Regions from separate parts of the Neobacillus camarae genome, predicted to be linked through region 2. Evidence: riboswitches for the same ligand, from Rfam matches in the RefSeq annotation. Region 2 holds a riboswitch; the other holds the start of a gene.
The links. A riboswitch is a leader RNA that binds a small molecule or an ion and turns the genes downstream of it on or off. The one in region 2 is predicted to bind S-adenosylmethionine.
Positions count from the first base shown of each region.

Region 1 (8,217 bases), on a different contig from region 2:
GAAATCAGTTCCCTGACCGCCTGTTCAAAAACCTTGCGGGATGCGGGTCTTGCAATATCATCCCAAATCAATAAAACCCTTGAAAGGACCCGCATGACATTCCCGTCAACCGCCGGCTCCGGGATTCCGTAAGCGATACTTAAGATGGCACCGGCAGTATAAGGCCCAACCCCTTTTAAATCAGAAATTTCTTCTGGGGATTTTGGCACTTCACCGTTATATTTTTCTTTCACCTCTTTAACGGCCGATTGAAGATTACGGACTCTTGAATAGTACCCGAGTCCCTCCCAGGCCTTAAGCACTTTCTCCTCGTCGGCCTCGGCTAAATCTTCTATTGTCGGGAACCAGTCGATAAACCGGTTAAAATAGGGAATCACGGTATCCACTCTTGTCTGCTGCAACATGATTTCTGATACCCATACCTTGTAAGGGTCTTTATCTTTTCTCCATGGCAAATCACGCTGTTCTTGCTTGAACCAAGAAATTAGGTCCTGTTGAAAGGCATTTATATTGATTTTTTTGGAAATTTTTTGTTCAATTAACATAACGTTTAGTTCCTCCTGCTAGTAAGCACTAAAAAAAAGGGGAATATAATACTTAACAGTTTGTTTTAAACGATAACGGATAATATCTTTTTTGACAAGAAATTTGAAGGGAGATTTTTTCTTTTGGATACTGGAACTCATGTTGTAATGGGAATTGCACTTGGAGGTCTTGCAACATTGGATCCGGCCGTTGCCGCGAGTCACGCCACCACAACCAGTGTGTTAATCGGTGTTATTGCAGGCTCGCAAATACCAGATATTGACACTGTTTTAAAATTGCGAAACAACGCGATCTATATTCGGAATCACCGCGGCATTACTCATTCTGTTCCTGCGGTTGTCTTATGGCCACTTGTGATATTGGCTATCCTGTATCCATTTTTCCCTGGGGCCAACCTTTTGCATTTATGGGGATGGATATTTGCTGCCGTTTTCATCCATGTTTTTGTTGACATTTTTAATGCTTATGGCACTCAGGCTCTAAGGCCATTCTCCGCTAAGTGGGTTGCACTTGGCGTGATTAATACGTTTGACCCATTTATATTTGGGATTCATGTAATCGCGATTTTTATTTGGGTCGTCGGAGCACATCCCGGATATACCTTCCTCGCGATGTTTTTGGTAGTGATTGCCTATTATTTAAAAAGATATCAAGTCAAAAAGAAAGTATTGGTTGAGGTCCGGTCAATAATTCCTGATGCTGAAGAAATTATTGTTGCCCCTACCATGAGATTCCACCAATGGCGGATTGCGGCGATGAATAAGGACTTATTTTTCGTCGGCAGGGCGACCAAAGGTAAGGTAGAAATTCTGGACAAATTTAAACGGGTTCCTGTTCCGCGAACACCTGTCATTGACGCAGCAAAAAAGGACGAAAATATTGCCGCTTTTCTTTCCTTTTCACCGGTGTACCGCTGGGAAGTGGATGAGTTCGATGATCATTTTGAAGTCAGATTCATTGATTTGCGCTACCGCAGCAATGGCCATTACCCGTTTGTGGCCGTGGTCCAATTGGATATGAACCTGATGCCAATCAGTTCATATACCGGCTGGGTTTACAGCGAGAAAAAGTTGCGGAAGAAACTGGGAATATTGCCAAGTTAAAAAAACTCGCCTTTTGGCGAGTTTTCCTGTTTAATGTAACATGTTTTTATTTTGGTTTAAGTATTTTTCGTATTTCGGATTGGAGGCAATAAAATCATGAAGCTTCGGCCCATAATTTTCAATCCACTGCTTTACAATTCTTTCGGTCATTTCACTGCCCTTATATTCATGCCCCGCCTTTGCTTGAGTAGTTTCAAAGTCATCCCACAGCAACTCTACCCAAGTACGGGCTTGATTGTAGGAAAGTTGTTCATTCTTATCGAGTAACAGTTTGGTTAGCTTTTCTTGGTAATCATTCATTTGAATTCACTTCCTGCCAATTTCTTATTATCATAAGACAAAACCTTTACGTGAATATTAATAATACGGGTAGGGACGGAGCATGCGCACCGCCTTACACGGTTTCTCATTCCCTTTTTTGGAGGTAAAGCATGAGAAATAAACAGAGAAATTTCCCTAACCAAAATAAACAAAATTTTGACGGGGAGCCACGGGCAAAAGCAGAATATGCATCAAAAAGGGCCGACGGAACAATCAATACCCATCCACAAGAGCGGATGAGAGCATCCTCAGCACGCGATGACGAAGCGCCGCAAGTTTGGAAATAGAAGCTAAAGTTTGTCGCTGATTTACAAACGATATCAACTTTTGGACACTTCTACAAACCAGAGAATGCCATTCTCTGGTTTGTTCCTGTTTCATTTCAGTTCATTTAGCATGGATATCGGCAATGCCTCTTCACTGCCGTTCCCCCCTAGACGGTAGCCCCAGGCAAACACGCCATTCAAATATTCAACTTTAAAATATTCTCCTGGTGCTCCTTCAATTTCGTATATTTCTCCCTTTTTAAAATCATGTGGGTCCAACAAATAAGCACGTGCCATTTGGACCTTTCTTTCAAGCACGGCAAACTCACTCACCATGCCCATCTGCTCCGCTTTTCTTGCCTGCTCTTTCAGATTGGCTATTTCCTGGTTTAATTGTTGAGCGGTCAACTCACTATATCGTTTCTCCTGCTGCATATCCTTCACATCCAGTTCTTCTATTATTTTATATTTGGATTCAGGTGAACTCTTGATTTTCACTTGATATATGGGCTAAGTATTTTTCAATCAGTTCCATGGAAAATCCTTTACGGTACAATGCCTGCTTCATTTTCTGCTCGTACTCGAACCCGTTGTATTGGGAGAACTTCCTGTGGGCTTTTGCTCCTTGATATTGGATGGCTGCAAATTCTGCTTGCTCTTGCCCGTTATCTTGCAGCTCCGTAGCGGCAACCTGGATAATTCCAAACGGGTACCCTTTTCGTACCAGCATTTGTTCAAGCTTTTGTTTTTGGATTTTTAGGGATTCCTTTGATGATTTATTGAAAAATTTTTGGCTCAGCTTGACTGCCTTGTCCAATTGCAACTCTTGAGGAAATTCTTTCAGAGCCCTTAAAATGAAATCTTCAGCAATTCCTTTTTCCTTTAGTTCCTGTTTAATGATATCCGGTCCCTTATCGCTTGTTTGGACTTGGGTTCTCACAAAGGCCATGGCAAACTCTTCATCGTGGAGATAATTCTGGTTCGCTAATTTATGGAGTACCTCATTGATAATGGGCTTATCCAGTTCTTTTTTCAGCAAATATTCCCTGACCTCTTTTTCCGATCTCATTCTCCGCGCCAAATAGTGAATAGCAAGGTTATAGGCTTTGCGGATATCATCTTGGTATTGAACTTCCATAATTGAAAATTCATCTATTTCCATTCCTTTTTTTAATCCGAACTTAATGAGAACATCACTGTCCACACTAAAAGCGTATTCTTCGCCTTTACCTTTATCCAGAAATAAATTAAACCTGTCCTCATTTTTCTGTTGGGTGGTGATTTTTGTGATGATGGCCATTTCCTTCACCTCTCCCCCTTACTTTACCATATTCCCGGTTTTGTATTTAACTTTTCTGTTTTGGACAAATAAAATTTATTAGTATGATTCATAGCAAATTAGGAAAAAATGTCAGCAGGTGCACTTTGTACCAATTTATCTCTAAATGGCGAAAGGAATGAATCGGAATGGGAGATCGAAAAAAGGATAAAAACCGTGGAAAGTATTCATTAACAAGCACTCAAGAGGTATTATACCAGCGTGAATTTAAAATGGCCGACCGTGCTGGCGGTTTCACCGACCGAAAAACGAAGCTATAAAATTATTCCATTAATAACCCCTGTTCATTTGTTCATCCTAGTAATGGGAGCCTTTACGGCTTTCAAACCGACAAGTGAAAGGGGTTTTTACAATGGGCCGTTCACACGGACACAAAACTCGCGATAAAAATAAGGCATCTTTGCCACAGGTGCCAAAAGATATGAAATATGATGGATATGATGTGGAATTTTCAAGAGAGTTGGCTGATCAAGAGGATATGGAAGCACAAGCACGGGCCGACGCAGCCAACCAGCGTGCCGCCAATAGAAGAAACGACTAAGAAAAACGCAGGCGTCCTGGTCTGCGCCATTTTTTCAAAAGGCTCTGTGAAACGATATTGTTGTTTTTTACCCTGTTTATGGGAGCGGATAAGTTCAGACTCCTGCGGGAGTACTGGGCTGGGGAGACCCCGCAGGCGGCTTCCTTCCAGCGCCGAGGAGGCTCTCCGGCACGCCCGCGGGTTCCCTGAGCGCCTGGAGCGGAAATCAACAGCCATATATAAAAGAAACTTAAAAAAAGAGAAGCAGGGGATTCCTGCTTCTTTCAAAGTAACTATATAAAAGGGGGGATATATTTCAGCGAGTTCCAAAGAGAGGTTAATCCAAAATAAATTGTTAGAACTCGTTAAAATCAAATTACATGAACGATGTGAAGTTTTCACTATCGTTTCTATACTCAGACTATACTCCCCCATCCGTTTTAAAACAACCAATTTCACAGTTTTTTAACATATTTATATTGGAAATGTGAAGAGTATGTGAACTCCAGTTCACTGGACATAAAAAAGAAAGAAGCGGTTGCTCCTTTCTTATCCACTACATGACAGCTGTCGTTTCCAGTTTGATAGCTTCCCATTCGACATCCCCTAAAATCGCGTAATAGCGAACTGCAGGGTATTGTCTGGCCCATTGTGCCACTTCAGATTTTGTTGCTTTTACAATAGTGATACCAGTAAGTTCCAAATCATTCCAAACGATATTTAACTGGGACGTTGCCGGTCTAACACCATGAATAAACCAATACTTACTTGGTTCTCCCTTTTCTTGCTGCTCTGTTTCCACTTGCTTTCGTAAAGAATGCGCAGCCGCATGATATTGATTCACATATACCAAATCCTCTATGACCGCACTGGCTGTCGGGAACATTCCTGCCCCCGGCCCCTGCAAAGTAATCCTTCCGACAATATCCGAGTGGACATTGACTGCATTTTCTACCCCTTCTACATGGTAGAAGGGATGCTCATTTCCGACCAGGGCAGGTTTAACCGAGGCTTGAATCTTGTCGCCAAGTTTGGTGATACTGGCCACGTGTTTAAATCTTAGCCCCAATTGATCTGCCACCTCTATAAGTTCGCTATTTATATGGGTTATCCCCTCACGCTCCACATCCTGCCAAATAGGTTCGGAACCGAAGGCAATCCGGCTGAGGATCATGGTTTTATAAAAAGCATCAAATCCTTCGACATCATTTGTGGGGTCCGCCTCTGCATAACCCTTTTCTTGAGCCAAAAGAAGGCTTTGGGCAAATGACTGCTTTTTTTCACGCATTTCAGTCAAAATAAAATTAGAAGTTCCATTTAGAATCCCGTGTATTTCGGAAACTCGGTTAATTTTGAGAAGCTGCCTTAACGTTTGGATGACTGGAATTCCTCCCGCTACAGTTGCTTCAAAACCAACTTGAACATGATGACTGCCGGCCAGTTTAATTAATTCTTTACCATAATGGGCAAACATTTCTTTATTTGCCGTAATAATGTGACAGCCTCTTTGGATGGCACGTTTTAAATATGTATAGGATGGTTCCTGGCCGACAATTGCCTCGATGACCACATCCAGCTTTGGCAGGCGAATGATTTCTTCAAAATCAGTGGTGACTAGGACTCCGTCTCCTATTGTTCTGGCCTTTGCCGTATTTTTTATTAAAATGGCGGCAACTTCCACTTTCTTTCCCAACACATCGGTCAATTCAGCTTCATGTGATTGAATTGTCCGATAGACGCCTTCTCCAACCGTGCCAAAACCGAGAATTGCCACTTTGATTCCAGTCATTTTTAGACCACCCTTCATAAAATTTCTTATTATAAAAAGAAAAACCCTCTTGATAAGAAGAGGGTGAGTTCCTCCTCTTATCTGCCAGATTGACTACAATCTGCAGGAATTAGCACCTTTTCAAGATACACCTTGAAGGTTGCCGGGCTTCATCGGGCCATGTCCCTCCGCCACTCTGGATAAGAGATAAATTTATTTGCAATTTAATAAAATTCGAAATATATAGAAGTAATATTAACTGAATTTTCCCTCCAAGTCAATATTCTATCCTATAGCGGCAGTAAATCAATTGTTTCCTTTTCTGCTGCTTTTTCAACCATATCCAGCCATTCCTGCGGCTTATTTGGCAGCACAGAGTAATAAACGGTGAGGAAATCTTTCACCAGAGATGCAGGCAGTGCTTCGGTTTGATCTAAAATTGGCATGAAACACAAATCCAATCCCGATACCGCTTCACCATTATTTTCCCAGGATGGATGGACATATTCCAAATCCAGCCTTTTATATCCCAAATGTGACAGTACTTCGCGGCGTACATAGGGATCCATTACTCTAACGCCGCCAAATTCATGATTGGACGCGCGATATGGATCGTAGATTTCGGCAAACATACCAAATAACTCATTTCCATTGGCATGGGCAAGTTCCTGTAAGTCTCTCATACGGTTTTCGGCGAGGAACCGTCCAAGACTCAAGCCTTGCTTACTAATAATAGTAAAGTCGGTCATCGCAATGTTCCAATCAGGATAATAGCGGTATTCGGTAGCCCCGACCACTTGGTCATCGTGGATGGCCACAAACACCCGGATTCCTGGATCTTCTAACGGCTCTTTCCATAAATCGTACTTCAGCACTTCCTCCGATGGAAAAATTTTGCCCATTAAATCATGCAGCTTTCTAAAATTGGGATCTTCAATAGTGGTTATCCTCTTATATTCCATGAGCTGGCGCCCTCCCTTATATATTATTTAAATGGATTTTCCCATTGCATAAGCACGGCATTATTGCACGATTCTTCATCATCCAGATAGTTGTTCACAATCCCTAATGGGACGCGGCCGCATCGCAAAAGAAACGTAATGACCGGATCCTTTAATTGCCCTTTCACAACTGCTTCGAGGTAGTCCTGCGGTGTCATTTGATTTTTATGTTTATGATAGCCGGGCATCCGGCCGCCCCCAAGCAAACGCTCATACCCCTTTTCTATGATGACGTGGTACATCGCTTCCATCATCAGCTTGCCAAGCCCTAGTTTCCGGTATTTTGGCCTGACACTTATATCAACAATATACAGGGTATTGCCGTTGGGATGATGGTTTCTTATATAACCGTTATCCGTGATTTCGGCCCAAGTATGTTCCATATGGTTCGGATTAAAATCAACACAGAGACCTGTTAAGGACCCAGCTAATTCCCCTTCAATTTCGATACAGAGTGCTCCTTCAGGAAAAAGCGTCACATGATTAGTCAATTGCTCCTTATTCCACCACAATTCGGCTGGAAATGGCGGAGGAAAGCATTCTGATTGGATTTCAATCAGCTGTTCAAAGTCTTCATTGGTGTAGTTACGAATGATGGCAGCCTTAGGCTGGTCGTGTTCAAACACGTAAAACTGGCTTCGGTACATTCCGATTCTCCTCCGGTCCGTTATTTTTCCCAATCGACATATAAGTCGGTTCTACGGTCCCGCCAAGTGGTAACCGAGCCGCGCTCACGGACTTCGTATAACAGTTCTAAATCCAGATCTGCTGTTACGACCATATCATTGTTAATTTCCCCTTCGACCAAGATACCGCGCGGCGGAAATGGGATATCGTTCGGTGTAATAATGGCAGCCTGGCCAAAATTAGCCCGCATAAAATCAACTGTCGGCAACGAACCGACCGTTCCGGTTAAAACGACATATACTTGATTCTCAATCGCCCGGGCATGGCTTGTATAGCGGACCCTATGGAAACCGTGGCGATCGTCGGTACAGGATGGACAGAAAATCACGTCGGCTCCCTTTGCTTTCGCCATCCGGACGATTTCCGGAAATTCGATGTCATAGCAAGTCAACAGGGCGATTTTCCCTTTGTCAGTTTCAAAAATCTGAAAAGAATCCCCAGGGGCCATGTCCCATTCATGCACCTCAGTAGGGGTAATATGCAGCTTAGCCTGCTCGCCAACTCTTCCATCGGGGTAAAATAAATGGGCGGTATTATACAGCTTGCCATTCTTACGAAGTACGTGAGTTCCGGCGATGATATGCATATTTGTTTGTTTGGCAAAGTTGGAGAATAACGCAAGATATTGTTCAGTGAAGTTTGGCAGGTCAGCAATTTTCAGGCTAT
Region 1 is NZ_JBUCKX010000001.1:413,242-421,458, reverse strand. Features, by position in the region: gene mutY (A/G-specific adenine glycosylase) at 1-545, opposite strand, end outside; gene ACY8D0_RS01925 (metal-dependent hydrolase) at 669-1,649, shown strand; gene ACY8D0_RS01920 (YfhJ family protein) at 1,680-1,949, opposite strand; gene ACY8D0_RS01915 (small, acid-soluble spore protein K) at 2,081-2,257, shown strand; gene ACY8D0_RS01910 (YfhH family protein) at 2,348-2,671, opposite strand; gene recX (recombination regulator RecX) at 2,712-3,536, opposite strand; gene ACY8D0_RS01900 (YfhE family protein) at 3,704-3,835, shown strand; gene ACY8D0_RS01895 (YfhD family protein) at 3,928-4,116, shown strand; gene ACY8D0_RS01890 (homoserine dehydrogenase) at 4,652-5,884, opposite strand; SAM riboswitch class I at 5,959-6,070, opposite strand; gene ACY8D0_RS01885 (GNAT family N-acetyltransferase) at 6,154-6,825, opposite strand; gene ACY8D0_RS01880 (GNAT family N-acetyltransferase) at 6,849-7,511, opposite strand; gene ACY8D0_RS01875 (carbon-nitrogen hydrolase family protein) at 7,532-8,217, opposite strand, start outside.
Region 1: another riboswitch for S-adenosylmethionine. It lies ahead of ACY8D0_RS01890 (homoserine dehydrogenase); the one in region 2 lies ahead of metK (methionine adenosyltransferase).

Region 2 (8,217 bases):
AATCAGCAAAATAATCCACCATTTATTGTCGCAATTGAAAAAAAATGAGGATGGCTCGTCCATCCTCATTTTTCATTAGTTTTGAAGTATTTTTTGGACGGTCCTATACGCACGTCCATTGAAATAAAAGAAATAACTGATCCATCCCCCGGTCTTAATAATCCCCTTGGCCAACTTTCGGACCTCTTTTTGTTTCCGGACCTTTACGTCGGATAAATAAATTCCCAGCAATCCGCGGTTAATCATTCGGTGGAACTCTCTATGAGGTAACCGCTCCGTATGCTTATCTGCCTCGAACACAAAATGTCTTAGCCGTTCGAACAAGGTTTCTTGGTCTTTATAATAGAAGCAAAAGTTTAAATCTCCTTCTGCCCGGTCTTCTTCTTGATCAATAAAATAATCAAGCAAAATATGCAGACCTTGGATATAGGGAAAATAACCGTTCCTTATATTTTTCGCATCCTCAGCGGAAAAATCGTCCCTCATGGCATAAGAGACAAGACAAAATATTCCCAAAGTGGAGCCGGAACACGCTGAAAATTCATACCATTCCATATCAGGAAGATTGGCTTTGTGCCGGTTGAACCATGTTTCCAATCGCGGTACCCGTTCAACCTTGGCCACATGTTTATGGACCTGCAGTTCACAGTAATAGTGGCAAAGTTCAAGCAGATAATCCTTAATCGGTTCATAATGGGCAAGTTTCCGTAGTACAGACCTGCAAGTTTCGGATAAATCGTAAAGATAACCATCGTCGTCCTGGTCATCACGATATTGGTAATAATTCTTGCGTTCCGCGTTTAAGACTAGCGCATCCGACATCGACTCATGAAGCGAGGAAAAATCCCTCGGATCCAGCGAAGTGCTGCGGTCACAAAGATTATCAAGATAGTCACTAATGGTTTGATAGGCAACAATAAATTTTATTGCCTGTATATAGTGCGCCTCGGCGGCCAGTGCCAATATGGCTCCTCCTTCACAATGAAACGTTTTGTGCTCGATACTGGCCAGAGCCTGCCTGCGCAGCTCCAAATTCGGAATCCTTTCAGCGCGTTCTCTCCAATAAGCCAATTCTTGATGGACAGCCGGGAGTATTTTGCGGTATACCCTGGACATGAGGGTAACTGGCTTCATGGAAAACAACAACCTTTCTACACAATGTATCCAATGGCTTTTATTTGGCTATAAACAAAATCTTTGGCATATTCAAAAACCTCTTCACGCTCTGGTTCATTAAAGATTTCATGATAGCATTTTGGCCACTCTTTGAACCGTTGTTCCGTTAAAGGAACTTTATTAAACCACTCTTTCACGGTCCGTTTGTTTACTATTTTATCTTCCCCTGCCTGCATGATTAGCATGGGCACATCCTGGGTTCTTTCAATACGGAAAAACGCCTGTTTCATAGCCTCCGCAAGCTCTCGATACCATCTGACGGAAACTTTGGTCACATAAAGCGTGTCATTGGCATCAGCCTCCCGGACATCCTCGTTCCTGGTAGCCATTTCGATAGTCAACTTGGGGTCAATCCGAAAGGACGGAAAAATAACATTTAATCCACGGGAAATAAAATCCAGAAATCTCGACGGAGGTTTCACAAGTCCCAGGCAGGGCGAGGACAAAATAACACCGGCAAGGTTAAGCCGTTTTTCCTGAAGAAGACGAATGGATATGAGCCCGCCCATGCTGTGGCCCAATAAAAATACAGGTAACCCATATTGATATGCTGCCTCAATCCAATCATTTACAGCGATTATGTATTCATCAAAGGAATCAATATGTCCACGGCCGGCCCTTGTGGTCATTCCTTGGCCAGGAAGGTCATCCATAATGACATGAAAGCCTGATGATCGCCACATTTCAATCAGCCAGCCGTACCGGCGGTGATGTTCCATTGCCCCGTGAACGATGACGATAACGGCCTTCGCTTCACCTTCTGCTTCCCACTTCCACATTGTGTTTCCCCCTAGAAAAGTAGTAATCATGTATGAATCTTTTTAGTATTTTACCATATTGCGCGGACCCCTGGGTTAATCGTTATTTCCAGTATATCCATGTCTGGATAAAATTTTTGCCAATAAGCAAATAATTCCGATACAATTAAATCATCTATTAAGAAAAGCGCAGGCGCCCTGGTCAGCTTACGACAGGCCTCCTCCAAAAAGCTAACGCTTTTTGTTCGTGCGATGCCTATGCAGCCGAAGCCTTCCTTGTGGAACCTCTCCAACTGAGATAAGTAAAAACTCGCCGAGTGGCAAGCCGCTAGGCGCAGAAAGAGGCGTAGTTGAACTTATGCGTTCGGAATTTAAGGAATAAATTCTGATTAGCTAAAGGAAACACGAAGAGCCAACAGGCGCATTCGTGCTTGACTTATCGGAGAGCGAAGCACACTAAGCTCTAGGGCGCTTTTGAGCCGGCCAATTCCCAAGGTAGAAAGTATAACTTTCTTATCCTATAAAAAAGGAGCAACCTAAATGATTTATCCGTTTCATGGAAAATATCCGGTCATAGATGATTCCGTTTTTATCGCTGATTTTGCGACAGTTACCGGTGATGTTGAAATTGGCGAACAATCCAGTGTCTGGTTTAACTCGGTCATCAGGGGGGATGTGGCCCCTACCAGGATAGGGAAAAAGGTCAACATCCAAGATAATACTATCTTACACCAAAGTCCCAACAACCCGCTATTATTAGAAGACGAAGTGACAATAGGACACCAGGTCATCCTTCATAGTTGTATCATCAGAAAAAAGGCCTTAATCGGTATGGGCTCCATTATATTGGACCAAGCTGAAATTGGTGAGGGTGCATTTATCGGAGCAGGCAGCCTTGTTCCCCAGGGAAAAAAAATCCCTCCCAATACATTAGCGTTTGGCAGACCGGCAAAAGTTATTAGAGAATTAAATGATGAAGACATTAAAGACATGGAAAGAATCGTCCGCGAATATGCCGAGAAGGCACAATATTATAAATCCTTAAAAGGATAACCGATATCTCGACTTTAATTAAAGGCTGTGCTAAATTTGGCTGTTGATTGCAGCGAAAGAAGCTTTAGCGGCCCCCGGTCGTGCCGGGGAGCATCCTCGCCCGTACTCTCTCAGGAGTCGAGTTTATCCGCTCTAATCAACAGACTTAAAAAGATCAAATTTATTGTTTTAACAGCTCCTAATTAAAAAAGCACCCGAGGGTGCTTTTTTAATTAATGTTTTAAAGTCTCTAACACTTTCTCATTTTCCGATTGAAATGAGTAAACACCTTCAACATAAACTTGATGCCATACCATGAACATGAGAACCGTCCAAATTTTCCGGCTGTTGTCCGCTTTATCAAGACAATGGTCGTCAAGCAATTTCAATAAATAAGTTTTATTGATTAAATGGTCCGTGTTGCTTTCCCGGATAATTTTTTTCGCCCATTCATTCATTTCCGCCTTTAGCCAATGGCGAATTGGGACAGGGAAGCCAAGCTTCTTGCGGTTCAGAACATGATCAGGAACGACGCCTTCCGCTGCCTTGCGTAAAATATACTTGGTCGTGCCCGCAGCTGTTTTTAAGCTGCTTGGAATGTTCGAGGCCACTTCAAAAACTTCCTTATCAAGGAAAGGAACACGCAGCTCCAAGGAATGGGCCATTGTTGTTCTGTCAGCTTTCAGCAGGATATCGCCACGCATCCAAGTGTGGATATCAATATACTGCATCCTGTCAACCGGATCGTAGCCACGGGTTTCATGATAAAGGGGCTTGGTAACGTCTGTATAGTTCAATCCTTCCCGATATACACTCAATAGATCCCGTTTTTCATCCTCACTGAACATTTTCGCATTTCCGATATAGCGCTCTTCCATTGGTGTCACACCGCGCTCAATAAAGCTCTTGCCCTTGGTTCCTTCAGGCATCAAATTGGCAATCCCTTTAAGCAGGGTTTTTCCAACCCGAGGGATTTTATTAAAAATCTGCAGGTCATGCGGTTCGCGGTAAATGTTATAGCCGCCGAATAATTCATCGGCCCCTTCACCGGATAGGACTACCGTTACATGTTTTCGTGCTTCACGTGCCACAAAGTACAACGGTACACAAGCAGGGTCAGCAAGCGGGTCATCCATATGCCACATGATTTTCGGAACTTCCTTCATATATTCTTCCGGTGTAATAACATAGCTGATGTTTTCAACTCCAAGCTTTTCCGCCGTTTCTTTGGCGACATCTATCTCACTAAAGCCATTGCGTTCAAAGCCAACAGAGAATGTTTTAATCGCTGGGTGAAACTCTTTTGCGATAGAAGCGATAATGGATGAGTCAATTCCCCCGGAAAGAAAAGAGCCGACAGGAACATCACTGCGCATATGTTTTTCTACTGAATCAAACAGGATATTCCGGATTTCCTTCACATATTCGGCTTCGGATTTTTGTACCGGGTTAAAATGTGCTTTCCAATAGCGTTTGATTTCCATGGGCGAGCCCACTTTTTTGATAAAATAATGGCCCGGCTCCAGTTTTAAAATTCCCTTTGATAATGTGTTCGGTTCAGGAACAAACTGATATGTCAAATACTGCTGCAAGGCATCATAGTCGAGTACATCATTTTCGAGTGCCAGTAGGATACTCTTTTTCTCAGATGCAAAATAGGTTTTTTCGCCGTCTTCCATATAGAAGAATGGCTTGATGCCGAAATGGTCCCGGGCACCGTACAGGGTTTGTTCCTGCTTATCCCAGATGACAAAAGCAAACATCCCGCGTAATTTATCAACCGCTTTTTCCTTCAAGTGGCTGTATAAAGCAATAATAACCTCTGTATCTGAACTTGTTGCAAAGGAGAGACCTTCCTTTAATAGTTCCTCGCGCAGTTCAACGTAGTTATAAACCTCGCCATTAAAAATAATCCAATACCGTTCATTCTCATAGGTCAGCGGCTGATGCCCGCTTTCGATGTCAATGATACTAAGGCGCCGAAAACCAAATTGGACATGCTCGTCAAAATAATAACCATCGTCATCCGGCCCGCGATGGGTAATTATATCATTCATATTTTTAAAATGTTCGATTTGCTCATCGTTATAGCTTTGCGGTTTGTCGTGTACACAACCAATAAAACCACACATTATGTACCTCACCTACTTCATCTTAATTTGATGCCAAGAAAAAAACATACTCTCTTATACTACCACTTTTTTTAAAAAAAGGAACTGTGAACATAAGGAAAATTTGAAGCGTAAGAGCCTTGGCAATGTATTATCATTGTTCACTGCGGAGAGTGCCTGTAAACATGTTATTCCTTTAATCCCCATACTTTACTGGAATTAGACGAAAAATAAAAATGGGAGTTACATTGTTATGCAACTCCCATCCTATTAACATCCTTCCGTCTGCCCCAGCAGTGCGTCCGCTTTATCTGTCCGTTCCCAAGGAAGATCCAAATCGGGACGGCCAAAGTGTCCGTATGCAGCCGTTTGCTTGTAAATTGGCCGGCGAAGATCCAACATTTTTATAATTCCCGCCGGACGAAGATCAAAGTTCTTCTCCACTAATTGAACCAATACATCCTCATTCACCTTGCCGGTACCAAATGTATCGATTGAAATGGAAACTGGTCTTGCCACGCCAATGGCATAAGCAAGCTGTACCTCACATTTGTCAGCCAAACCTGCTGCAACAATATTTTTCGCCACATACCGGGCAGCATAGGCAGCGGAACGGTCAACCTTGGTCGGGTCTTTACCGGAAAACGCACCGCCGCCATGACGAGCATAACCGCCATAAGTATCAACAATAATTTTGCGCCCGGTTAAACCGGCGTCCCCCTGCGGACCGCCAATAACGAACCGCCCTGTCGGGTTAATAAAATACTTTGTATTTTCATCAATCAATTCTTTTGGAACAACCGGATTAATCACATATTCTTTTACGTTACGCTGAATCTGCTCCAGTGAAATCTCCGGATGATGCTGCGTAGAAATGACAATCGTATCAATCCGTACTGGTTGGTTGTTTTCATCATATTCAACCGTAACCTGTGTTTTCCCGTCGGGGCGAAGATATGGAAGAATATCCTCTTTACGGACTTCGGTTAACCGGCGGGAAAGTTTATGAGCTAAAGAAATCGGCAGAGGCATGAGCTCTTTTGTCTCATTGCATGCAAATCCGAACATTAATCCTTGGTCCCCGGCGCCAATTGCCTCAATTTCTTCATCCGACATTTGCCCTTCCCTGGCTTCCAGCGCTTGGTTAACACCCATTGCAATGTCTGGTGACTGTTCATCAATAGAAGTTAAAACCGCACAGGTTTCGGAGTCAAAACCATATTTAGCACGATTATAGCCAATCCCTTTAATCGTTTCACGGACGATTTTGGGAATGTCAACGTAGGTCGAAGTGGTGATTTCCCCCGCCACCAACACCAATCCTGTTGTAACGGAAGTTTCCGCTGCAACCCGGGCATTAGGGTCTTTTGCTAAAATAGCATCCAAAATGGAATCAGAAATTTGGTCACAGATTTTATCAGGGTGACCTTCTGTAACTGATTCAGACGTAAACAAACGGCGTTTTGTGGACAATCTGAATTCCTCCTATAAATATGAAATAACGTGAGGCGGTCCCTTCAGGAATTCACCTCAAATTGATACGGAACTCATTCCCTTAGTAGTATGAAATAAACACGGGATTTTTATTAGTTATGTAAGTTTGTTATGTAAAACAGCACTATTTTGTGCCTAACAAAAAAACCTTTCCCTATGAGGAAAGGTTAATGCAAATGTTTGCGCGCCTTTCACTCTTATCGTTCAAGGCCAAGCCTTGCAACAGGTTTAGCACCTTTGCCTAGAAATCCTTTAAAAAGGTTTTCTTAGATTGCAGGTTGCTGGGTTTCATTGGGCCTGTCCCTCCACCAGCTCGGGATAAGAGAGTATCCGTTCAAATTAAAATGTTAACTGGACGATCGATTAAAGTCAATGAATTTTTTTGCAACTTGCTGCTAAAAACATAGACAAATAGCCGAAAACGCCAGAACATTTATGAGTTCTTATGTAATATTCCTTTTAAAATTTCAAACAAAGTTATAACTTTAGCTAAAACCGTAGAATAAAGTATATATAATACAAATTGTTTTTTGTTATTAGTATAGACTATTCCAATAAATATGTTATACTATTTAATAATTATAATCCGTTTTAAAAAAACATATAAAAAGGAAGGTTTCATTCAATGAATTCAGTTCATATTACCGATGAATTAGCGAATTTGTTAACCGGCCAAAATGTATACACCCAGCTATCCGTCCCGCAATTAGTCGAAAAGATTCTAAGACGAAAGGAAGGACAGTTAACTTCAACGGGTGCCGTTTGCGTTTCCACCGGAAAATACACCGGGAGATCGCCAAGGGACAAATTCATTGTGAACGAACCAGCAACAAAGGATAAAATCGCTTGGGGTCCCTCGTTGAATCAGCCCATATCGGAGGAAATATTTGTTAAATTATACCATAAGGTCATCGAATACTTGAAACAAAAACAAGAAATTTTTGTTTTTAAAGGGTTTGCCGGGGCCGATAAGAAATCACAATTGCCCATCCAAGTGATTAATGAACTAGCTTGGCAAAATTTATTTGCCCACCAGTTATTTATACGCCCTACTGAGGATGAGTTAGTGTCCCATGATAATCCATTTACCGTCATTTCCGCACCTCATTTCAAAGCCAATCCTGTAGTGGATGGCACGAACTCGGAAGCCTTTATCCTGATTTCTTTTGAGCGCAGGGTTGTCCTAATTGGGGGCACGGAATATGCAGGTGAAATGAAGAAATCGATCTTCTCAGTCATGAACTATCTCCTTCCCGAAAATCATATTTTTTCCATGCATTGTTCTGCCAATGTCGGGAAAGAAGGGGATGTCGCCCTGTTTTTCGGTTTATCCGGCACAGGGAAAACCACCTTGTCCGCCGACCCTCACCGCCGGCTGATCGGCGATGATGAACATGGCTGGTCGTCAAGCGGTGTATTTAATATTGAAGGCGGCTGCTATGCTAAAACCATTAATCTATCAGAAGAAAAAGAGCCGCAAATATTTAATGCCATCCGTTTTGGCACTGTACTTGAAAATGTCGTGATGGACCAGGATTCCAGAGTTCCGGATTATGACGATGGTGCCTTTACAGAAAATACACGGGCTGCCTACCCGATTGAAGCCATTGACAACATTGTCCAGCCAAGCATTGCCGGACACCCCA
Region 2 is NZ_JBUCKX010000002.1:1,493,869-1,502,085, reverse strand. Features, by position in the region: gene mnmM (tRNA 5-(aminomethyl)-2-thiouridylate-methyltransferase MnmM) at 1-48, shown strand, start outside; gene ACY8D0_RS14880 (tetraprenyl-beta-curcumene synthase family protein) at 76-1,134, opposite strand; gene ACY8D0_RS14875 (alpha/beta hydrolase) at 1,152-1,955, opposite strand; gene ACY8D0_RS14870 (gamma carbonic anhydrase) at 2,475-2,987, shown strand; gene asnB (asparagine synthase (glutamine-hydrolyzing)) at 3,200-5,098, opposite strand; gene metK (methionine adenosyltransferase) at 5,348-6,550, opposite strand; SAM riboswitch class I at 6,766-6,896, opposite strand; gene pckA (phosphoenolpyruvate carboxykinase (ATP)) at 7,197-8,217, shown strand, end outside.